3 regions of the Streptomyces sp. NPDC085596 genome follow, and region 1 is predicted to be linked to each of the others. Evidence: riboswitches for the same ligand, from Rfam matches in the RefSeq annotation. Region 1 holds a riboswitch; each other region holds the start of a gene.
The links. Region 1 has a riboswitch for thiamine pyrophosphate ahead of thiO (glycine oxidase ThiO). Riboswitches for the same ligand answer to the same signal wherever they lie in the genome.
Positions count from the first base shown of each region.

Region 2: another riboswitch for thiamine pyrophosphate. It lies ahead of ACIGA3_RS24660 (thiamine ABC transporter substrate binding subunit); the one in region 1 lies ahead of thiO (glycine oxidase ThiO).
Region 3: another riboswitch for thiamine pyrophosphate. It lies ahead of thiC (phosphomethylpyrimidine synthase ThiC); the one in region 1 lies ahead of thiO (glycine oxidase ThiO).

Region 1 is NZ_JBITTC010000001.1:343,937-351,571, forward strand. Features, by position in the region: gene metF (methylenetetrahydrofolate reductase [NAD(P)H]) at 1-567, opposite strand, end outside; gene thiE (thiamine phosphate synthase) at 680-1,327, opposite strand; gene ACIGA3_RS01585 (Rv2175c family DNA-binding protein) at 1,418-1,783, opposite strand; gene ACIGA3_RS01590 (NAD(P)/FAD-dependent oxidoreductase) at 1,849-3,081, opposite strand; TPP riboswitch at 3,252-3,364, shown strand; gene thiO (glycine oxidase ThiO) at 3,361-4,551, shown strand; gene thiS (sulfur carrier protein ThiS) at 4,548-4,748, shown strand; partial or broken gene ACIGA3_RS01605 (thiazole synthase) at 4,751-5,542, shown strand; gene pknB (Stk1 family PASTA domain-containing Ser/Thr kinase) at 5,634-7,574, shown strand; gene ACIGA3_RS01615 (deoxyribonuclease IV) at 7,631-7,635, shown strand, end outside.
Region 2 is NZ_JBITTC010000009.1:106,686-114,320, forward strand. Features, by position in the region: gene ACIGA3_RS24655 (ABC transporter permease) at 1-908, opposite strand, end outside; gene ACIGA3_RS24660 (thiamine ABC transporter substrate binding subunit) at 968-2,041, opposite strand; TPP riboswitch at 2,122-2,229, opposite strand; gene rlmN (23S rRNA (adenine(2503)-C(2))-methyltransferase RlmN) at 2,287-3,393, opposite strand; gene ACIGA3_RS24670 (ArsI/CadI family heavy metal resistance metalloenzyme) at 3,473-3,925, opposite strand; gene ACIGA3_RS24675 (ArsR/SmtB family transcription factor) at 4,005-4,412, shown strand; gene arsB (ACR3 family arsenite efflux transporter) at 4,436-5,503, shown strand; gene ACIGA3_RS24685 (arsenate reductase ArsC) at 5,496-5,915, shown strand; partial or broken gene ACIGA3_RS24690 (GNAT family N-acetyltransferase) at 5,923-6,042, shown strand; gene ACIGA3_RS24695 (phosphatidate cytidylyltransferase) at 6,127-7,176, opposite strand; gene frr (ribosome recycling factor) at 7,176-7,635, opposite strand, start outside.
Region 3 is NZ_JBITTC010000005.1:419,282-426,916, reverse strand. Features, by position in the region: gene hisC (histidinol-phosphate transaminase) at 1-353, opposite strand, end outside; gene ACIGA3_RS18040 (LacI family DNA-binding transcriptional regulator) at 783-1,895, shown strand; gene ACIGA3_RS18035 (metallophosphoesterase) at 2,207-3,280, shown strand; gene ACIGA3_RS18030 (hypothetical protein) at 3,428-4,291, shown strand; gene thiC (phosphomethylpyrimidine synthase ThiC) at 4,320-6,125, opposite strand; TPP riboswitch at 6,118-6,290, opposite strand; gene ACIGA3_RS18020 (YibE/F family protein) at 6,362-7,635, shown strand, end outside.

The DNA of each region.
Region 1 (7,635 bases):
CGCGTAGTCGGCGCCCGCGCGGCACTTGTCCACGAAGTGGGCGACGTCGGTGTCCCAGTCGGCGGAGCGCGGATGCATCTCCGGGAAGGCGGCGACGCCGACGCAGAAGTCCCCCGACTCCTTGATGAGGCGCACCAGTTCGGCCGCGTAGGTCAGTCCCTCGGGGTGCGCGACCCAGGCGCCCATCGGGTCACCGGGCGGATCGCCGCGCACGGCGAGCATGTTGCGGATGCCGGCGTCCGCGTACTGGCCGATGATGTTGCGCAGTTCGGCCACCGAGTGGTCGACGGCGGTGAGGTGCGCGACCGGGGTGAGCGTCGTGTCGACGACGATCTGCTGGGTCTCCTTGACCGTGGTGGCACGGGTGGAGCCGCCCGCGCCGTAGGTGACGGAGACGAAGTCGGGGGCGACGGCCTCGACCCTGCGCAGCGCGTTCCACAGGTTGCGCTCGCCCTGAGGGGTTTTCGGCGCGTAGAACTCGAAGGAGTACGCCGTCTTGCCGGTGGCGAGGATGTCCCGGACGGTCCGGGCGCGATCAGTCCTGGTGGATGCGGTTCCGAGGGCCATACCCGCAGGTTAGCCACGGGTGGGCGGTGACCCAACCGGGCACCGGCGATTTGGCCGAATTGCCGGGCCCTTGTCCATCCCTTGGGACAGGGGCGGCCCTCGGGGCGGTCGCTCAGACTTCGCGGAGCCGCTTGGCGAACTCGGCCGCCGCGGCGCCCGGATCGGCGGCCTCGGTGAGCGCGCGGACCACGACCACCCGGCGGGCGCCCGCGTCCAGCACCTGGTCGAGGTTGGCCTGGTCGATGCCGCCGATGGCGAACCAGGGGCGCTCGGTGCCGAGCCCGGCGGTGTACCGGACGAGGTCGAGGCCGGGGGCGTGGCGGCCGGGCTTGGTGGGGGTGGGCCAGCAGGGGCCGGTGCAGAAGTAGTCGACGCCGTCCTGGACGGCGGCCGCGGCGGCCTCCGCCTCGGAGTGCGTGGAGCGGCCGGTGAGGACGCGGTCGCCGAGGATCGCGCGGGCGGCGGGCACCGGCAGGTCGCCCTGGCCGAGGTGGAGCACGTCGGCTCCGGTGGCGTGGGCCACGTCGGCCCGGTCGTTGACCGCGAGCAGCTTGCCGTGCCGGGCGCAGGCGTCGGCGAACACCTCCAGGTGGGCCAGCTCCTCGGCGGCCTCCATGCCCTTGTCGCGCAGCTGGACGATGTCGACACCGCCGGCCAGGACCGCGTCCAGGAACTCGGCGAGGTCGCCCTGGTTCCTGCGGGCGTCCGTGCAGAGGTAGAGCCGGGCGTCGGCGAGGCGGGCGCGGGCGGTGTCGGGCATGCGGTTCTTCCCCGGTGAGTCGGTGTGGGTGTGCGGTGCCGAAGGACGGCGCCCGGCCGGGGCCGGTGCGCCGTCCTTCGGCGCGGTGGGTCAGACGGCCAGCGCCTGGGCCCGGCGCTTCACCTCCGTGCCGCGGTTCTCGCTGAGGGCCTGCGCGGGGGTGCCGGGCAGGGAGGGGTCGGGGGTGAAGAGCCATTCGATCATCTCTTCGACCGTGAAATCGTTGTCCCGCAGGAGCGTCAGGGTGCCGGTGAGGCCCTTGACGATCTTGTCCTCGTCGATGAAGGCGGCGGGGACGTGCAGCGCCCGGTTCTCACCTCGGCGTACGGCGATGAGCTGGCCCTCCTTGACCAGCTGCCGCACACGCGTCACCTCGACATCGAGCTTTTCGGCGATGTCGGGGAGGGTGAGCCAGGCGGGGACAAGAGCGTCGATCTTGGTGTCAATCTCGGTCACGACATCTAGCCTGCCATCCCCCACCGACAGCCGGTAGTCGGGCCACTCCGCGCGGGACGCCGAAGCTAGCCCGCGACAGCCTGCTTCAGCGGGAGCGCGGGGTCGGTCAGGGCCTCGGCGTCCATGCGGCGCCCCGCCTCGATCAGCCGCCTTCCCTGGGCGAGGTCGCGCGGGCGGCCCACCGCCAGCAGGGCGACGAGGCGGTCCTCGCGCAGCCAGCACACGGTCCAGGCGGGGTCGGCCGGGTCACCGCGCCACACCGTGCGGTCGGCCGCGGCGTGGTGGCCCGCGTACTGGACGAACCGCCCGAACTGCTCGGACCAGAAGTACGGCACCGGGTCGTAGGGCGCCGCCTCCTCGCCGAGGATGTCCGCCGCGACCGTACGCGGGCCCTGGAGGGCGTTGTCCCAGTGGTGGACGAGCAGCCGCTCGTCGTAGCGGGCCGAGGGGAAGGAGGTGCAGTCGCCGACCGCGTACACGTGCTCGGCGGACGTGCGCAGCCGGTCGTCGGCCAGGACGTCGCCGTGGGCGCCGAGGGCGATGCCGGAGCCGGCCAGCCAGCCGGTGGCGGGGTGGGCGCCGATGCCGACCACGACGGCGTCCGAGGGCAGCCGCGCGCCGTCGTCCAGCACCACGGCGCCGGGCTCGACGGCCGCCACGCGGACGCCGGTGCGCAGCGAGACGCCGCTGTCGGCGTACCAGGCGGTCATCGGGGCGGCGACCTCGGCGGGCAGGGCGCCGGCCAGCGGGCGGTCGGCGGCCTCGACGACGGTCACCGCGCAGCCGGCCTCGCGGGCGGCGGTGGCGAACTCGGCGCCGATCCAGCCGGCGCCGACCACCACGACGTCGTGCTGCCGGGCGAGCACCGGGCGCAGCCGCTCGGCGTCGTCCAGGGTGCGCAGCAGGTGCACACCGGGCGTCTCGTCGGTGCCGGGCAGCCGGACGGGTACGGCGCCGGTGGCCAGGACCAGCACGTCGTACGGGACGGGCCCCGCCGCGGTGTCCAGTTCGTGGTCGGCGGTGCGCACGCCGAGCGCCTCGCAGCCGAGCCGGAGGTCGATGTCGAGCGAGGCGAAGTCCACGTCGAAGGCGGAGCCCTCGGCGGTACCGAGGAGGATGGCCTTGGACAGCGGGGGCCGGTCGTAGGGCTGGTGCGGCTCGGCGCCGATCAGGGTGACGGGCCCGGTGAAGCCCTGTTCGCGCAGGGCGACGGCGGTCTGCACCCCGGCCATGCCCGCCCCGACGACGACCACGCGCCGTTCCTGTCCCGTGCCCTCCGGGGGCGTCTGCTCACTCACGTGGTCACCTTAGGTCAACTGACCTGCTCCACCAGGCGAACCGGGTCCCGGTGCCCACCTGGCCCGGTGCCTGGTCGGCCACGGGGGCGAGGGTGAGTCCGTCGAGCGAGCGGGGCACGGGCGGGGCTCCCTTACGGCTGAGCCGGGCGGGCGACTAGGCTGGCCACCGTAACTGCACTCGCGGGAGCCCGGACGTACCGGGCTGAGAGGGAGGCTGGCGGCCTCCGACCGTACGAACCTGATCCGGGTCATGCCGGCGAAGGGAGGGGCGGGACGCCCATGCCGTCACGTACGTCCGAACCGTCCGGCGCCCCGGACGTCCTTGTCGTGGGGGGCGGGATCATCGGCCTGGTCACCGCCTGGCGCGCGGCCGGGCGGGGGCTCACCGCGGCCGTGGTGGACCCCGAGCCAGGCGGCGGGGCCGCGCGGGTCGCGGCCGGGATGCTGGCCGCCGTCACCGAGCTGCACCACGGCGAGGAGGGGCTGCTCGCCCTCAATCTGGCCTCCGCGCGCCGCTACCCCGGCTTCGCCGCCGAGCTGACCGAGGCCACCGGCCACGACCTGGGCTACCGCCGCTCGGGCACCCTCGCCGTCGCCTTCGACACCGACGACCGCGCCCAGCTGCGCGAGGTGCACGAACTCCAGCTGCGCTGCGGGCTGGACTCCGAGTGGCTGTCCGGGCGGGAGTGCCGACGGCTGGAGCCGATGCTGGCGCCCGGTGTGCGCGGCGGGCTGCGGGCCGACGGCGACCACCAGATCGACCCCCGGCGGCTGGCGGCCGCGCTGCTGACCGCGTGCGAGCGGGCCGGGGTGGTCCTCCACCGGTCCTGGGCGGCGCGGCTCGACGTGGCCGGGGACCGGGCCACCGGCGTCACCACGGCGGACGGCACCACGCTGGCCGCCGGGCAGGTGGTGCTGGCGGGCGGCAGCCTCAGCGGACGGCTTCAGGGCGTCCCCGAGGCGCTCGTACCGCCGGTGCGCCCGGTGAAGGGGCAGGTGCTGCGGCTGACGGTGCCGCCCCGGTACCGGCCCTTCCTGAGCCGTACCGTGCGGGCCGTGGTGCGCGGCGGGCCGGTGTACCTGGTGCCGCGCGAGAACGGCGAGCTGGTGATCGGCGCGACCAGCGAGGAGCTGGGCTTCGACACCACGGTGACGGCGGGCGGGGTGTACGAGCTGCTGCGCGACGCCCATGAGCTGGTGCCCGGCATCACCGAGCTGCCGCTCACCGAGACCCTGGCCGGACTGCGCCCCGGCTCCCCCGACAACGCCCCGCTGCTCGGCCCCTCCGGCCTCGACGGCCTGCTGCTGGCCACCGGGCACCACCGCAACGGCGTGCTGCTCACCCCCGTCACCGGGGACGTCATGGCCGACGTGCTGTGCGGCGGGGGCCTGCCCGAGGTGGCCCGGCCCTTCACCCCGCACCGCTTCGCCACCGGCGCCCCCACCGCGACCCTGGAGCACTCCGCATGAACATCTCCGTCAACGGCGAGCGCCGCGAGGTGGCGCCCGGCACCGCCCTGGACGCCGTCGTACGCGTCCTGACCCCGGCGCCCTCGGGGGTGGCCGCCGCCGTCAACGAGACCGTGGTCCCGCGCACCCGGTGGGCCGAGACCGGCCTCGCCGAGGGCGACCGGGTCGAGGTCCTCACCGCCGTGCAGGGAGGCTGACCATGACCGGCGATCCCCTGGTCCTCGGTGACCTGACCCTGAAGTCCCGGCTGATCATGGGCACCGGCGGGGCGCCCAGCCTGGACGTGCTGGAACGCTCACTGATCGCGTCCGGCACGGAGCTGACCACGGTGGCGATGCGCCGGGTGGACCCCGGCGCGCACGGCTCGGTGCTGTCGGTGCTGGAGAAGCTGGGCATCCGCGTGCTGCCCAACACCGCGGGCTGTTTCACCGCCGGGGAGGCGGTGCTGACCGCCCGGCTGGCCCGTGAGGCGCTCGGCACCGACCTGGTGAAGCTGGAGGTCGTGGCCGACGAGCGGACGCTGCTGCCGGACCCGGTGGAGACGCTGGACGCGGCCGAGACGCTGGTCGACGACGGCTTCACCGTGCTGCCGTACACCAACGACGACCCGGTGCTGGCCCGCAGGCTCCAGGACGTGGGGTGCGCGGCCGTGATGCCGCTGGGCTCCCCGATCGGCTCCGGGCTCGGCATCCGTAACCCGCACAACTTCGAGCTGATCATGGAGCAGTCGTATGTGCCGGTGATCCTGGACGCCGGGGCCGGCACGGCGTCCGACGTGGCGCTGGCGATGGAACTGGGGTGCGCGGGTGTGATGCTCGCCTCGGCCGTCACCCGTGCGCAGGACCCCGAGACGATGGCCACGGCCATGCGGCACGCCGTGCGTGCCGGACACCTGGCGCGGCTGGCCGGACGCATCCCCCGCCGCCATTTCGCGCGGGCGTCCTCCCCTGCCGAGGGGCGCGCGGACCTCGATCCCGAGCGCCCCGCGTTCACCTCGTACGACGGTCACAGCTCTGCTGCGGTCGCTCACCCGGACGGCGCAGCGGGCGCCGCCCCCGCGCACCCCTCGTAGACTCGCCCGCGTGGATACGACCCTCTCGGACCCCCTCCTCGGCCAGGTGCTCGACGGCCGCTATCGCGTCGAGGCGCGGATCGCCGTCGGCGGGATGGCGACCGTCTACCGGGCCCTGGACATCCGGCTGGACCGGGTCCTGGCGCTCAAGGTGATGCATCCGGCGCTGGCCGCCGACGGCGGGTTCGTGGACCGGTTCATCCGCGAGGCCAAGTCGGTCGCCCGGCTGTCCCACCCCAATGTGGTGCAGGTCTTCGACCAGGGCACCGACGGGGGTTACGTGTATCTGGCGATGGAGTACGTCGCCGGCTGCACCCTGCGGGACGTGCTGCGGGAGCGGGGCGCGCTGCGGCCGAGGGCCGCCCTGGACATCCTGGAGCCGGTGCTCGCCGCGCTGGGCGCGGCCCACCGGGCCGGGTTCGTGCACCGGGACATGAAGCCGGAGAACGTGCTGATCGGGGACGACGGCCGGGTGAAGGTCGCCGACTTCGGTCTGGTGCGCTCGGTCGACACGGTCACCAGCACCACCGGCTCGGTGCTCGGCACCGTCTCCTACCTGGCCCCGGAGCAGATCGAGCAGGGCACCGCCGACCCGCGCGTGGACGTGTACGCCTGCGGTGTCGTGCTGTACGAGATGCTGACCGGCGCCAAGCCGCACTCCGGGGACTCCCCCGCCCAGGTCATCTACAAGCACCTGAACGACGACGTACCCCCGCCCTCGGCGCTGGTGCCGGGGCTGGCGTACGAGCTGGACGAGCTGGTCGCCGCCGCGACCGCCCGCACCCCGGCACTCCGGCCCGCGGACGCGGCCGCGCTGCTCGGCGAGGTGCTGCGGGTACGGGGCTCGCTCACCGAGGAGCAGCTCGACGCGGTGCCGCCGCAGGAGCTGTCGCACGAGCACCACGACAACGCGGGCGACCGTACGAGCGTGCTTCCGCGCGCGCTGACGATGGTCCGGCCGCTGCCGGTCGGCGGTGACGGCGAGGAGGACGGCCGCAGCGTCACGAGCGTGCTGCACACCACCCGGCTGGAGTCGCCGCCGCCGTCCCGGCGCGGTGGGTCGCGGCCCCGGCGCGGACTGCTGACGCTGCTGCTGGCGGTGCTGGTGTTCCTCGGCGTGGGCGGCGGGGTCTGGTACATCAACTCGGGCCAGTTCACCAAGGTGCCGCCGGTGCTGTCGCGCACCCAGGACCAGGCCGAGCAGCGGCTGAAGTCGGCGGGGCTCGACGTGGGCAAGGTGCAGCGCGCCTACAGCGACACCGTGGACCGGGGCACGGTCATCAGCTCCGACCCCACGGCCGGCTCCCGGGTCCGGGGCAACGCCTCGGTGGGACTGACGGTCTCGCTCGGCCCGCGCACGGTCGCGGTGCCCAGGGTGGCGGGCCAACCGCTGGAGCGGGCGCGGGAGCGGCTGAAGGCGGCCGGTCTGGAGCCGGGCATGGTCACACGCGAGTTCAGCGACGAGGTCGGCCGGGGCTCGGTGATCGGTACGACGCCGGAGGCGGGCACCGAGCGGCACGCCGGTTCGGCGATCGCCCTGGTCGTCAGCAAGGGCGCCCCCGTCGACATCCCGGACGTCAGCGGTGAGGACGTGCAGACCGCGCGCCAGGACCTGACCGACGCCGGTCTGAAGGTGAAGATCGCCACCGAGCGCGTGAACTCCGACTACGACAAGGGCCAGGTCGCCTTCCAGTCGCCGGAGGCGGGCAGCCAGGGCGCCGAGGGCGACACGGTGACGCTGACGCTGTCCAAGGGCCCGGAGATGGTCGAGGTCCCGGACGTGGTCGGGTCCAGCGTCGAGGACGCGCACCGGAAGCTGGAGGCTGCCGGGTTCGAGGTCCATGAGGATCGCGGGCTGCTGGGGCTGTTCGGCGACAAGGTGAAGAAGCAGTCGGTGAAGGGCGGCGACTCGGCGCCCAAGGGCTCCGAGATCACGATCACCATCCGGTGACCGGTCTCACCGCTGCCCCGGTCCGGGGGCGTCGGGCGGCGTGACACCCTGAACGGGTGAC
Region 2 (7,635 bases), on a different contig from region 1:
GCGTCCAGCGAGCGGCGCACCAGCACGCCGAGCGGCAGCACCAGCAGCACCGCGATGGTGGCGAGCACCCCGCCGAGCAGCGCCCACTGCCCGGCGCCGCGCGGCCGGCGTGCGGTGCCGGAGGCGTCGACCAGGCGCAGCGCGGTCTCCCGGCGCCGCACCGTCCAGGCGTGCACGGCGAGGATCGCGCCGACCGCGGCGAACTGGACGAGGGTGAGGACCGCGGCGGTGGTCAGGTCGAAGACCTCGGAGGTCTGCCGGTAGATCTCCACCTCCAGGGTGGAGAAGGTGGGACCGCCGAGGATCTGGACCACGCCGAAGGAGGTGAAGGTGAACAGGAACACCATCAGCGCGGCGGCGGCCACGGCGGGCGCCAGCGCGGGCAGGGTCACCTGGCGCCAGGCGCGTGGCGGGGACGCGCCGAGCATCCGGGCGGCCTCCTCCTGCCGAGGGTCCAGTTGCCCCCACAGTCCGCCGACGGTGCGGACGACGACGGCGTAGTTGAAGAAGACGTGTGCGAGGAGGATCGCCCACACCGTGGTGTCCAGCCGCACGCCCCACAGCTCGTCCAGCAGCCCGCCGTGGCCGACCAGCGCGAGGAACGCGGTGCCGACGACCACCGTGGGCAGCACGAACGGCACCGTGACGACGGCCCGCAGCACCTGCTTGCCGGGGAAGTCCAGCCGGGCGAAGGCGTAGGCGGCCGGCAGCGCGATCAGCAGGGTGAGCGCGGTGGAGGCGAGCGCCTGCCAGGTGGTGAACCACAGCACGTGCCGGATGTCGGAGCGGCCCAGCACCTCGGCGAACCGCCCGAGGTGCCAGCTGCCGTCGGCCTTGAGCCCCCGCGCCGTGATGGCGGCGACGGGCCAGGCGAAGAACAGCGCGAAGAACGCGACGGGCAGGGCCATCAGCCCCAGCCGCGCCGCGCTCCCGCGGCTTCGCCGTCCAGCTGCTTCAGCTACTTCAGCTACTTCAGTACGAGTGACGTCCACGAGCTGACCCACTGGTCGCGGTTGGCGGCGATCCTGTCGGGCGCCATGGTCGCCGGGTCCTTGGCGGCGGGCCCGTACTCGGTGAACTCGGCGGGGACCTTGGCGTCCTTGATCACCGGGTACACGAACATGTTCAGCGGCATGTCCTGCTGGAACTCCTTGGAGAGCAGGAAGTCGAGGAACGCCTTGCCGCCCGCGGGGTTCTTCGCGTGGTTCAGCAGCCCGGCGAACTCCACCTGCCGGAAGCAGGTGCCCTCGGAGACGCCGGTGGGGGCGGTCGCCGGCTTCTTCTTGGCGTAGATCACCTCGGCGGGCGGCGAGGAGGCGTACGACACGACGAGCGGCCGGTCACCGCCCGCCTTCTTACCCTCGGAGGAGCCGGAGAACTCCTGGTAGTACGCCTGCTCCCAGCCGTCGACGACCTTGACGCCGTTGGCCTTGAGCTTCTTCCAGTACCCCTCCCAGCCCTTGTCGCCGTAACTGGCGGCGCTGCCGAGCAGGAAGCCGAGGCCGGGCGAGGAGGTGGCGGCGTTCTCGGTGACCAGCAGGTTCTTGTACTTGGGGTCCGCGAGGTCGGCGAAGGTGCGCGGCGGCTTCAGTTTGTGCTTGTCGAAGTACGCCTTGTCGTAGTTGACGCAGATGTCGCCGTGGTCGACCGGCGTGACCCGGTGCTCGGCCCGGTCGAGCTGGAAGGCGGGGTCGGCCTGGTCGAGGCCCTTGGCGGCGTACGGCTGGAAGAGGCCGTTGTCGAGGGCGCGGGAGAGCAGGGTGTTGTCGACGCCGAAGAAGACGTCGCCCTGCGGGTTGTCCTTGGTGAGGACCGCCTTGTTGACGGCCTGCCCGGCGTCGCCGTCCTTGAGGACGCGCAACCGGTAGCCGGACTGCTTCTCGAAGTCCGCGATCACGTTCTTGGACGCGGCCCACGAGTCGTGGCTGACGAGGGTCACGGTCCTGGTGTCCGCGCCCCCCTTGGTGTCGGTGGACCCGCACGCGGAGAGCGTGAGCAGGCCGAGGCCGACCGCCGCGGCCACGAAGGTCTTGGTGTGCACTGGTGGTCCTCCTGGGGTGGGCCAGGAAGAGACGCGGCCCCGCCCGGACTCCGCGCGGGAGCCCGGGCAGGGCGCAACAGCTTGAGTGATGACCGAACTTCCTACCCAGAATGACCTGGGCGAGGTTCAGAGGGTCTGCGGCCTGCTTGCCGCACTCTCAGCGCTGTGGCGCTCCCCTGTCGGAATATGCAGATGTATGACCGTACGAAGGTGTACGGGTATGAACTTGTACTGACCGGCCCAGGTTACCGCTCGGTGGCCGCGAGCTGACCACACGCCCCGTCGATCTCCTGACCGCGGGTGTCCCGGACGGTCACCGGCACGCCGTGCGCGGCGATGGCCTCCACGAACGCCTTCTCGTCCTCGGGACGGGAGGCGGTCCACTTGGAGCCGGGGGTGGGGTTGAGCGGGATCAGGTTGACGTGCACGGGCCTGCCCTTGAGCAGCCGGCCGAGCCGGTCACCGCGCCACGCCTGGTCGTTGATGTCCCGGATCAGCGCGTACTCGATGGACAGCCGGCGCCCGGACTTCTCCGTGTACTCGAACCCGGCGTCCAGCACCTCGCGCACCTTCCACCGCGTGTTCACGGGGACGAGGGTGTCGCGCAGCTCGTCGTCGGGGGCGTGCAGGGAGATCGCCAGCCGGCACTTGAAGCCCTCGTCGGCGAAGCGGTGAATGGCGGGGACCAGGCCCACCGTCGACACGGTGATGCCGCGCTGCGAGAGGCCGAGGCCGTCGGGGGCGGGGTCGGTGAGGGCGCGGATGGCGCCGACGACGCGCTTGTAGTTGGCGAGCGGCTCGCCCATGCCCATGAAGACGATGTTGGACAGCCGCGCGGGCCCGCCGGGAACTTCCCCGTCCCTGAGCGCCCGCATACCGTCCACGATCTGGTGCACGATCTCGGCGGTGGACAGGTTCCGGTCCAGCCCCGCCTGCCCGGTCGCGCAGAACGGGCAGTTCATCCCGCATCCGGCCTGCGAGCTGATGCACATGGTGACCCGGTCCGGGTACCGCATCAGCACGGACTCCACGAGCGTGCCGTCGAACAGCCGCCACAGCGTCTTACGGGTGGTGCCCTGGTCCGTGGCCAGATGCCGGACCACCGACATCAGATCCGGGAACAGCGCCTCCCGCAGCCTCTCCCGCGAGCCGGCCGGGATGTCCGTCCACTGCTCGGGGTCGTGCGCGTACCGCGCGAAGTAGTGCTGCGAGAGCTGTTTGGCACGGAACGGCTTCTCGCCGGCCTCCGCAACAGCGTCCTTCCGCTCCGCGGGCGAAAGGTCAGCGAGATGCCGCGGCGGCTTCTTGGCTCCGCGGGGGGCGACGAAAGTGAGTTCTCCGGGCTTCGGCATAACCCTTCCAGTGTCGCAGATCAACACGACCGGCCTTGGCCAGACCGGGGTGGGGGCGGTCACCTGTGGGTGCCCACCGTCAGCGTCGGTCGGCCTCGGACGGCCCCTGACCGGAGCAGCAGCCGCCGGCGGTGAGGCCGGGGGCGGCGCTCTTGCCGAGGGTGTCGGCGTCGGCCTTGACCACGTAGACCTCCCAGGGCTCCTTCCCGGGGCCGTGGACCCACACCTTGTCCTGGAGGGCGTAGCAGCAGGAGGTGTCGTTCTCCTCGAAGGCGGCCAGGCCGGCGTCCTTAAGTCGTCCGGTTGCCGCGGAGACCTGCTCGGTGGACTCGACCTCGACGCCGAAATGGTCCAGGCGGGTGTCCTGTCCGGGCTCGCCTTCGATCAGTACGAGCTTGAGCGGCGGTTCGGTGATCGCGAAGTTGGCGTAGCCCTCGCGCCGCTTCGCCGGTTCGGTGCCGAACAGCTTCGAGTAGAAGCTGACCGACGCTTCGAGGTCGCTGACGCGGAGGGCGAGCTGAACTCGGGACATGGCGGTACTCCCATCGGCTTGCATTGACGTCTGTCGATGCAAGATTGCGCCTTGAATAGAAGCCTGTCAACATAGACGCATGTCGAAGCAAGAGCTTGCCGTGTTGAGCCAGGTCTCCGGGGACGATGGCTGCTGCCCGGGGCTGCTGACCGCTCCCCTGGGCGAGGATCAGGCCGTCGAGCTGGCGAAAGTGTTCAAGGCGCTGGGGGACCCGGTCCGGCTGCGGCTGTTGTCGCTGATCGCTTCGAGGGCGGGCGGGGAGGTCTGTGTCTGTGACCTGACTCCGGCGTTCGACCTGTCCCAGCCGACCATCTCGCATCACCTCAAGCTGCTGCGGCAGGCCGGCCTCATCGACTGCGAGCGGCGCGGCACCTGGGTCTACTACTGGCTGCTGCCGGAGATGACCGACCGTCTCGCGGGCATCCTGACCCGCCCGGCCGGGGAGCCCCTGCCCGTCCGCGCGGAGACCGCCGGAGCTTCGTCTTGAATCCGGACGCACCTGATCAGAGCGTGGCCAGGCGCCTGTCGTTCCTGGACCGCCACCTGGCTCTGTGGATCCTCGCCGCGATGGCGGTCGGGCTCGGCCTGGGGCGCCTGGTTCCCGGGCTCGGAGATGCGCTGGCGACGGTGACCGTGAGCGGGGTGTCCCTGCCGATCGCGTCGGGCCTGCTCGTGATGATGTACCCGGTGCTGGCCAAGGTCCGCTACGACCGCCTCGACACCGTCACCCGGGACCGCCGGCTCCTGTTGCCCTCGCTGCTGCTGAACTGGATCGTCGGCCCTGCGCTCATGTTCGCTCTGGCCTGGCTGTTCCTGCCGGACCTGCCCGAGTACCGCACCGGCCTGATCATCGTCGGCCTCGCCCGCTGCATCGCCATGGTCATCATCTGGAACGACCTCGCCTGCGGACACCGTGAGGCCGCCGCCGTCCTGGTCGCCCTGAACTCCGTGTTCCAGGTGATCGCGTTCTCGGCCCTCGGCTGGTTCTACCTGAGCTTCCTGCCCGGCCGGCTCGGCCTGGCACAGAGCGGACTCGACGTCTCGGTGTGGGAGATCGCCCGCAGCGTGCTGATCTTCCTGGGCATCCCGCTCGCGGCCGGCTACCTCACCCGCCGCATCGGCGAGAGGACCAAGGGCCGCACCTGGTACGAGTCGAAGCTGATCCCGCGCATCGGGCCCTTCGCCCTCTACGGGTTGCTGTTCACGGTCGTCATCCTCTTCGCCCTCCAAGGCGACGCCATCACATCCAAGCCCCTCGACGTGGCCCGCATCGCCCTGCCGCTGCTGGTCTACTTCGCGCTCATGTGGGCCGGCTCCATGGTCCTTGGCCGGGGTGTGGGCTTGGACTACCCGCGTGCCACCACGCTCGCCTTCACCGCGGCGGGCAACAACTTCGAGCTGGCCATCGCCGTCGCCATCGCCACCTACGGCGCCACCTCCGGCCAGGCCCTCGCCGGCGTCGTCGGCCCGCTCATCGAAGTACCGGTACTGATCGGCCTCGTCCACGTCGCGCTGTACGCCCGCCGCTTCTTCACCCCCGCCACGCTCACAGCCCCGGAAGACCCCGCCCATGTCTGAGACTGCCCTGCCCACGGTGCTGTTCGTCTGCGTCCACAACGCCGGACGCTCCCAGATGGCCGCCGCCTTCCTCACCCGGCTGGCCGGGGACCGCGTCCGGGTCCGTTCCGCCGGCTCCGCACCGGCCGACACCGTCAACCCGGCCGTGATCGCGGCACTCGCCGAAGTCGGCATCGACATCTCGGCCGAAATCCCCAAGGTGCTCAGCGTCGAAGCGGTCCAGGACTCCGACGTCGTCATCACCATGGGCTGCGGCGACACCTGCCCCGTCTTCCCGGGCAAGCGCTACCTCGACTGGCAACTCACCGACCCCGCCGGCCAGGGCGTCGACGCCGTCCGTCCCATCCGCGACGAGATCGAACACCGCGTCCGCGGCCTCATCGAGGAGATCGCCCCGGCGGTACGGCAGTGACACCACATCGACCGAGAGAGCGGACATCTGGACGATCCGGTCCGGCGTCTTCCCGGAGAACTCCGCCAGCCTCACCCTGCACCGGTCCTCGGGATTCCGCGTCATCGGAACGCGAGAACGCATCGGCAATTCTCCGAGAAGGTGCCCCGTGGACACCGACGGGCCCTGCCCTCATACGGGCAGGGCCCGAAGGCCGGGATTCGGGCCGGGCTCAGGACCCCACGAACGCCACCATCAGCAGCCACACCACCGGTGCGGTCGGCAGGAGGGAGTCCAGGCGGTCCATGATTCCTCCGTGGCCGGGGAGGAGGGTGCCCATGTCCTTGATGCCGAGGTCACGCTTGATCATGGACTCGCCGAGGTCGCCCAGCGTGGCACTGGCCGCGACCGCGAGGCCGAGGACCAGGCCCTGCCACCAGGCGCCGTCCTCGATCAGGAACTGCATGCACAGCGCGCCCGCGACCATGGCGAACGCCACCGCGCCCATCAGACCCTCGCGGGTCTTGCCGGGGCTGATGCGCGGAGCCAGCTTGTGCTTGCCGAAGCGCCAGCCGACCGCGTACGCGCCGGTGTCGCTGACGACGGTGAGGAGCAGGAACGTCAGCACCCGCCAGGGCCCGTCGTCGGCGGTGAGCATCATCGCCACGAACGTCGCCAGGAACGGCACGTAGAACGCGGCGAAGACGCCGGCCGTGACGTCCTTGAGGTAGCCCTCCGGCGGCTGGGTCATGCGCCAGACCAGGACCGCGAGCGCGGTCAGCGCCATGGCGACCCAGGCACCCTCGGCACCGCGCGCGTACCCGGCGACCACCATGGCCGCCCCGCCCACCGCGAGCGGTACCAGGGGCGCCCTGATCCCCTTGCGCTCCTGGAGCCGACTGGTCAGCTCCCACAATCCGACGACCACCGCGACGGCGACGACACCGACGAAGACGGCCTTGACGACGAACAGCGAGGCGATGATCACCACGCCGAGTCCGACGCCGACGCCTATGGCCGCGCTCAGGTCACGGCCCGCTGTCTTCTTCGGCGCGGGCACCGGCTGCGGGGAGTCGGGCATCGGGTCGTCGTCCTGGTCTCCGCCATACGCGGGTACGTCGGGCACGTCGGGCACGCTGGGCATGGGGTGAGTCTGCTGCGCCTGTGGCGCATCGTATGCGGGACCCGCCGTGGCAGCCCCCTGGACAGGCCCACCCGCGGTGGGCCCCCAGTACCCGGCCTGCCCCGCCTGCGGCGGCGCCCCCCAGGAAGAGTCGCTCATCAGACTTCGAGCAGCTCCGCTTCCTTGTGCTTGAGCAGCTCGTCCACCTGCGCCACGTACTTGGCGGTCAGGTCGTCGAGCTCCTTCTCGGCGCGGCGGCCCTCGTCCTCGCCGACCTCGCCGTCCTTGATCATCTTGTCGATGGCGTCCTTGGCCTTGCGGCGCACGGAGCGGATCGAGACCTTGGCGTCCTCGGCCTTGTGCTTGGCGACCTTGATGTAGTCGCGGCGGCGCTCCTCGGTCAGCTCGGGGAACACCACACGGATGATGTTGCCGTCGTTGCTGGGGTTGACGCCCAGGTCGGAGTCACGGATCGCCTGCTCGATGTTGCGCAGCGCGCTCTTGTCGAACGGGGTGACCACGGCCATGCGCGGCTCCGGCACGGAGAACGAGGCCAGCTGGTTGATCGGCGTCGGGGCACCGTAGTAGTCAGCCACGATCTTGTTGAACATCGCCGGG
Region 3 (7,635 bases), on a different contig from region 1:
TACGCCTCGAAGGAGCGCCAGGCGTAGATGACCTCGTCGCCCGGTCCGCTGGTCGCCTGCACCAGCTGCTGGGCCACACCGACCGAGCCGGTGCCCGTGGCCAGGTGGGAGACCGGGACGCCGAAGCGGTCCGCCAGTTCGGTCATCAGGGCGCCGCACGCCATGTCGGGGTAGCGGTTGAACTCGGCGACAGCCGCCGCGACCCGCTCCATGACACCGGGCAGCGGGGGATAGGGGTTCTCGTTGGAGGACAGCTTGTAGGCGACCGGACCCTCGGCCGAGGCGGGCTTGCCCGGCTTGTAGGTGGGGATACCCTCCAGCTCGGCGCGCAGCTTGGGGCTCGTCTCGCTCACCGCAGTCCTCCTCGCGACCACCGGCGGACCGTCGACGCCGCCGGCATCCAATGCTCCTCACCTTATGAGGATTCGGCGCGCTTGCGTACCCGCGCGACCCGGTCGGGGGCCCGCCTCCGTCGTCCCACGGGCATCATGGGCCGCGCCGGGCGACTGCCTGCGCATTAGGGGGCGCATCGCGCATTTGTCCATGCGCCGGTGGCTCGCGCCGTGGCGCGCATCCCCCGTGAAGGTGAGTTGAGACCTCTTCGAAACATCGGGCACTTGGCAGGCCCACGCGCGTCGACAAGTCACGTCCTGCCATTGGACCGGCCAACTGGCTTGCTTTCCAAGGCTGTTGCGGCTTGATGATCATGCAGAAACGTGCCTGTCAACGCATGCATATGCGTCCGCCCTACCCCACCACAAGAGCCCTACTATCGGCTCGCCATGACAGCAGCAGGGAAGCACCAGGTGAGCCGCGGGGAAACCTCCCGGCGAGGCAGCCGGCCGGGCCGGGCGGGCATCAGAGACGTGGCCGCCGCCGCCGGGGTCTCCATCACGACCGTCTCCGACGCCCTCAACGGCAAGGGGCGGCTCCCGGATGCCACCCGCCGCCATGTCCGTGAGGTCGCGGACCGACTGGGCTACCGGCCCTCGGCCGCCGCCCGCACCCTCCGTACCGGAAAGTCCGGCCTGATCGGCCTGACCGTGACCACGTACGGGGATGAACCCTTCACTTTCACCGAGTTCGCCTACTTCGCCGAGATGGCGCGGGCCGCGACCTCCGCCGCGCTCGCCCGCGGCTACGCCCTCGTCATCCTCCCCGCGACCTCCCGCCACGACGTGTGGTCGAACGTCGCACTGGACGGCACGGTCGTCATCGACCCCTCCGACCAGGACCCCGTCGTCAGCGAACTCGTCCGGCAGGGTTTACCGGTCGTCTCCGACGGCCGCCCGGCCGGCTCCCTCCCGGTCACCGCCTGGGTCGACAACGACCACGAGGCCGCCGTCCTCGGCATCCTCGACCACCTCGCCGCCGCCGGGGCACGCCGCATCGGACTGCTCACCGGCACCACCACGGACACGTACACCCATCTGTCCACCACCGCCTATCTGCGCTGGTGCGAGCGGGTCGGCCAGGACCCGGTCTACGAGTCGTACCCGGCGCACGACCCGTGTGCGGGCGCCGTCGCCGCCGACCGGCTGCTCGCCCGCCCCGACCGCCCGGACGCCGTCTACGGTCTCTTCGACCCCAACGGCACCGATCTGCTCGCCGCCGCCCGGCGCTACGGGCTGCGCGTCCCGGACGACCTGCTGCTGGTGTGCTGCAGCGAGTCCACGGTGTACGCCACGACCGAGCCGCCCATCACCACGCTCTCGCTCAAGCCGCGCCGCATCGGCACGGCGGTCGTGCAGCTCCTCATCGACGCCATCGAGGGGGTCGAGTCGGACCAGCCGGTCGAGCAGGTGATGCCGACCGAGCTGATCGTGCGCACCTCGTCCCAGCGCCGTCCGCCGCGCACCACGGTCAGCCCGCCCAGGGCGCCGGAGCGGGGCTGACGGACCCGGGCCCGAGGTCGTCCGCCCGGCGGGAGCGGGCGGTTGCGCGAGGCGTGCCCGGGTCGGTCGCGCCTCGCCGAAGCGGGGCGGACGACCGCCCGGCGAGCGAGCCGATCACGGCCGGGCAACCAGTCGAACTCCTGCCCAATCGGGACGAAAGCCTTGGCGATCAGGAGCCTCGCCGTGATTCACCACCCCTGGGTCATCACATGGCGCGACGCGCATTCCTATGATGGGCCCACGACACCGCGGGCCGCTGCGACCAGGCAGTCCGAAGCGGTGCAGCTGCGGCGCGATGGTGGAGGGGTCTGATGACTCAGGGGGCCGGTCAGGGACCCGAGACGGAGCGAACGGCGACGTTGCGCGACTTCCGGGTGCCCGCGTACGTCCATGAGACCGGTCCGTACGCCGACGTCCACCCCGGTGACGTCGTCCCTCCGCACGAGGAGGAGCACCCCGACGGGTACACCCCGACCGAGCGCGACCTGCCGGTCATCCAGCGCGGCGACACCCTCCCGCCGCCGGTCGAACCGGCGGCCGCCCCGGCGCCGCAGCCCGAAGCGGGCCCCGGCCCGCTGTTCGTCGTCGGCGACGTCCACGGCTACATCGAGGAGCTGCTGAGCGCGCTGCGGGAGAAGGGCCTGATCGACGAGGCCGGCCAGTGGTGCGCGGGCACCGCCCGGCTGTGGTTCCTCGGCGACTTCACCGACCGGGGTCCGGACGGCATCGGCGTCATCGACCTCGTGATGCGGCTGTCCGCCGAGGCCGCGGCGGCCGGCGGCTACTGCAAGGCCCTGATGGGCAACCACGAGCTGCTGCTGCTGGGCGCCAAGCGGTTCGGCGACACCCCGGTCAACTCCGGCGCGGGCACCGCCACCTTCCAGGCGGCCTGGCTGCTCAACGGCGGCCAGAAGACCGACATGGACCGCCTCCAGGACCACCACCTGCAGTGGATGGCCCGGCTCGACGCGGTCGAGGAGGTCGACGGTCATCTGCTGGTCCACTCCGACACCACCGCCTACCTCGACTACGGCGACTCGATCGAGGCCGTCAACGACACCGTCCGCGAGGCGCTGACCCGCAATGACGCGGACGAGGTGTGGGACCTGTTCCGCAAGTTCACCAAGCGCTTCTCGTTCCGCGACGAGGGCGGCGCCGACGCCGTGCGCTCCCTCCTCGATACGTACGGCGGCGCCCGTGTGGTTCACGGCCACAGCCCGATTCCCTATCTGCTCGGCCAGGTCGGCTCCGAGGAGAGCGAGGACCGGAGCGACCCGCATGTCGAGGGTCCGCACGTCTACGCCGACGGTCTCGCCATCGCCATGGACGGCGGCGTGACCATGGCCGGAAAGCTGCTGGTCCAGCAACTTCCCCTGGACGCCTGACGGTTCGCCTGGTCTCAATTTCCAGCAACCCCCTGTCACCGTGCGGTGTGACAGCTCTACCATCGGCTTATCCGTAGCAGGCTCCCCTCCGTTTCTGCCCGACGGCTCGCCGCCATGCGAGCCCCAAGCCCTACGGAGCATCGGGGGATGCACATGAACAGCGTTCCGCAGCACCTGCTGAGCGAGGACCGCCGGGAATTCGAGCGGCTCCTCGATGAGGCGCTGCGCTCCGCACCCGACCACCCGGAACTGTCCGCCGTCGGAGAGCGGCTCAACCCGGAACAGCTGCGCACGATGGCGCTCAACGCCACGGCCCTCATCACGGCGGCCGCCACCACCGAGTACCAGCACTACGTCAAGACCCGCGAGGAACTGCGCCACCCGGCACCGCCCGCCGAGGCGTCCGGCACCGAATCCGGCTCGGCGGAACCGGGGCCGGGCCCTCTGGGGCTCGCCGCCGCCCTCGGCGAGACCGCCGAGGCCGCCGGCGCGGGCGCCAGCGCGATGATCGCGGTACTGGCTCCCGTGCTCGCCGGAACGGCCGCAGTGATCTTCCTGCTGGTCGGCTACATCCTGAAGATGCTCGCCCCCGGCCAGCAGTTCGGCCGGACCATGCTCACCGTCGGCTGGGTCTTCGGCGCCGTGACGGCGGCGGCGATCCTGACCGCCGGGGTGGCGCTGCTGATCACCGCGCTGCGCAACAGCTCCTCCGCCGGGGCCGCCGCCCAGGAGGAGGCGCACGAGGCGGTGGCGAGGGCGCGTCAGGAGTGGCGGGACGCGCTGCTCGAACGCGGCATCCTGCCCTTCCTGCGCGACGCCCTCGCCCAGCCCGGCACACCCGCCGCACAGCCCCTGCCGGCCCCCGGACCGAGCGGCCGGATGCCACGCCTGGGCTACGGCCGCCCCGGCTTCAGCAGCCCCGACGACGGAGCGGCCACCGACCGCCCCCGCTTCAGCAGCCCGGACTACACGAGCCCGGACTTCGGCGGCCCGGAACACCAGCCGGACTAGGGCCCGGCCCGGCTGGAGCCCAGCCCGGCTAGGGCCGGTCCTCCGCGATCGGCAGGTAGACCCGGTTGCCCGTGGCCGCGAACTCCAGGGACTTCCTCGCCATGCCCTCCTCGATCTCGGCCCGGTTCCCGCCGTGTTCGCGCCGGATGTCCTGCGAGATCTTCATGCTGCAGAACTTCGGGCCGCACATGGAGCAGAAGTGGGCCGTCTTCGCGGGTTCGGCGGGCAGGGTCTCGTCGTGGAACTCCCGTGCCGTGTCCGGGTCCAGGGCGAGGTTGAACTGGTCCTCCCACCGGAACTCGAAGCGGGCGTCCGAGAGAGCGTCGTCCCACTCCTGGGCTCCGGGGTGCCCCTTGGCCAGATCGGCCGCGTGGGCGGCGATCTTGTAGGTGATGACGCCGGTCTTGACGTCGTCCCGGTTCGGCAGGCCCAGGTGCTCCTTGGGCGTGACGTAGCAGAGCATCGCCGTGCCCCACCAGGCGATCATCGCGGCGCCGATACCCGAGGTGATGTGGTCGTACGCCGGCGCGACGTCGGTGGTCAGCGGGCCGAGCGTATAGAACGGAGCTTCATCACAGATCTCCTGCTGAAGGTCGATGTTCTCTTTGATCTTGTGCATCGGGACGTGACCGGGGCCCTCGATCATCGTCTGTACATCGAAACGCCTGGCGATCCGGTTGAGTTCCCCGAGCGTGCGCAATTCCGCGAACTGCGCCTCGTCATTGGCGTCCGCGATCGAACCGGGCCGCAGACCGTCGCCGAGCGAGTAGGTGACGTCGTAGGCGGCAAGGATCTCGCAGAGTTCCTCGAAGTTCTCGTACAGGAACGACTCCCTGTGGTGCGCCAGGCACCAGGCGGCCATGATCGAGCCGCCGCGCGAGACGATGCCGGTCTTACGGTTCGCCGTGAGCGGGACGTACGGCAGGCGCACACCCGCGTGAACCGTCATGTAGTCCACGCCCTGTTCGGCCTGCTCGATCACCGTGTCCTTGTAGACCTCCCAGGTCAGTTCCTCGGCCCTGCCGTCGACCTTCTCCAGGGCCTGGTAGAGCGGCACGGTGCCGATGGGCACGGGGGAGTTGCGCAGCACCCACTCGCGGGTGGTGTGGATGTTTCGGCCGGTGGAGAGGTCCATGACCGTGTCGGCGCCCCAGCGGGTCGCCCAGGTCATCTTCTCCACCTCCTCCTCGATCGAGGAAGTGACCGCGGAATTGCCGATGTTGGCGTTCACCTTCACCAGGAACCGCTTACCGATGATCATCGGCTCGATCTCCGGGTGGTTCACATTGGCGGGCAGCACGGCCCGCCCCGCCGCGATCTCCTCGCGGACCACCTCGGGAGAGACGTTCTCCCGGAGCGCCACGAACTCCATCTCGGGCGTGATCTCGCCCTGGCGGGCATAGGCGAGCTGGGTGACCGCCCGGCCCGTCCGACCGCGCCGGGGCTGCCGGGGCCGCCCCGGAAAGACCGCGTCCAGATTGCGCAGCCCGCCGCGCGGCGAGGTGTGCTTGATCCCGTCGTCCTCCGGCCGGACGGGACGGCCCGCGTACTCCTCGGTGTCGCCACGGGCGACGATCCAGTTCTCCCGCAGCGGGGCCAGCCCCCGGCGGACATCGGTGTCGGCTTCCGGATCGGTGTACGGGCCGGAGGTGTCGTACAGCGTGACCGACCCCCCGTTGGTGAGGTGCACCTGACGGACCGGCACCCGCAGATCGGGGCGTGAGCCCTCGACATACGCCTTGTGCCAGCCGATGGACTTCCCGGCCTCCTCGCCCGACGAACTGTTCGTCGTGTTCTGCGTGGAGGCAGGCGTGCGTGCGTCCTTGTTGGTCATGAGACCTACTCCCTACGCCGGCATTACCCGGTAACAGGTTCGGCGGTCGACGCAGCGATTTCCGTCCGCAGATGTTCTCGGGGAACCACGTTCCACGTGAAACATCGCAACGACGGAGGTCAGCGCCCTCTCAGCCCGGTGCTCCGAGCTCCCGCGTGTGCAAAGGTGCCTCCACGCTAGCGCCCCGTGTGACGGGATGAACAGTGGGCCTCCCCCGTTCTTGCAATGATCGGGCCGTGACCACGACGCAGCAGCCTCCCTACCCTCCCCCCGGCCCGCCCCACCGGCCCGGCTCCGGACCAGGCCCCGGCGACGGGGGTGGGCATGGGCCGGGCTCCGGAGGCGGGCACGGGGGTCATGGCCACGGGCACGGCCACTCCCACAGCCACGGCCCCGCCACGCCGGTCTCCAGGCATCTGCGCAAGGTCATCGCGGCCATCCTGATCCCGTTCAGCGCGGCCGTCGTCGTGGGTCTGGTGGTGCTCTGGCCCGGAGGCGCGCCGCCGCACCAGCGCACCGGGGTCGGCTTCGACCGCCAGACGCAGCAGGCCACGGTCACCCGGGTCACCTCGGTGAGCTGCCAGGTGGGCGGCGCGGGCGGGGGAGCCCCGGCCGGCGACCCCTCCGCCACGGGCGCGGGTCCGGCTGCCCAGGAGGACAAGAAGGGCCCCTGCAAGAAGGCGACGGTCCGGGTCGACACCGGCAAGGACCAGGGACGCACCTTCACCGAGCTGGTGCAGCCCGACCAGACCCGGCAGTTGCACCAGGGCGACAAGGTCGTGGTGGCCTACGAGCCCAAGGCCCCCAAGGACCTCCAGTACGCCGTCACCGATCTGGACCGCAAGTTCCCCATGGCGCTGCTGGCCGGAATCTTCGCGGTCGCCGTCGTGGTGGTGGGCCGGCTGCGCGGCGTCATGGCGCTGGTGGCCCTGGCCGTCAGCTTCATGGTGCTGACCCTGTTCATCCTGCCCGCGGTGCTCCAGGGCTCGAATCCGCTGCTGGTGGCCGTGGTCGGGTCGAGCGCGATCATGCTCATCGCGCTGTACATGTGCCACGGCCTGTCCGCGCGGACCTCCGTCGCGGTGCTCGGCACCCTCGTCTCACTGCTGCTGATCGGTTTCCTCGGCTCGCAGTTCATCGGCTGGGCCGCGCTCACCGGCAACACGGACGACAACACCGGTCTGATCCACGGTCTCTACCCGTCGATCGACATGAGCGGCCTGCTGCTCGCGGGTGTCATCATCGGCTCGCTGGGCGTGCTGGACGATGTGACGGTCACCCAGACCTCGGCGGTGTGGGAGCTGCACGAGGCCAATCCCTCGATGGGCTGGCGCGGGCTGTACCGGGCGGGCATCCGCATCGGCCGCGACCACATCGCCTCCGTCGTCAACACCCTCGTCCTCGCCTACGCGGGCGCCGCGCTGCCCCTGCTGCTGCTGTTCTCCATCGCGCAGAGCGGGGTGGGCACGGTGGCCACCAGTGAACTGGTCGCGGAGGAGATCGTGCGCAC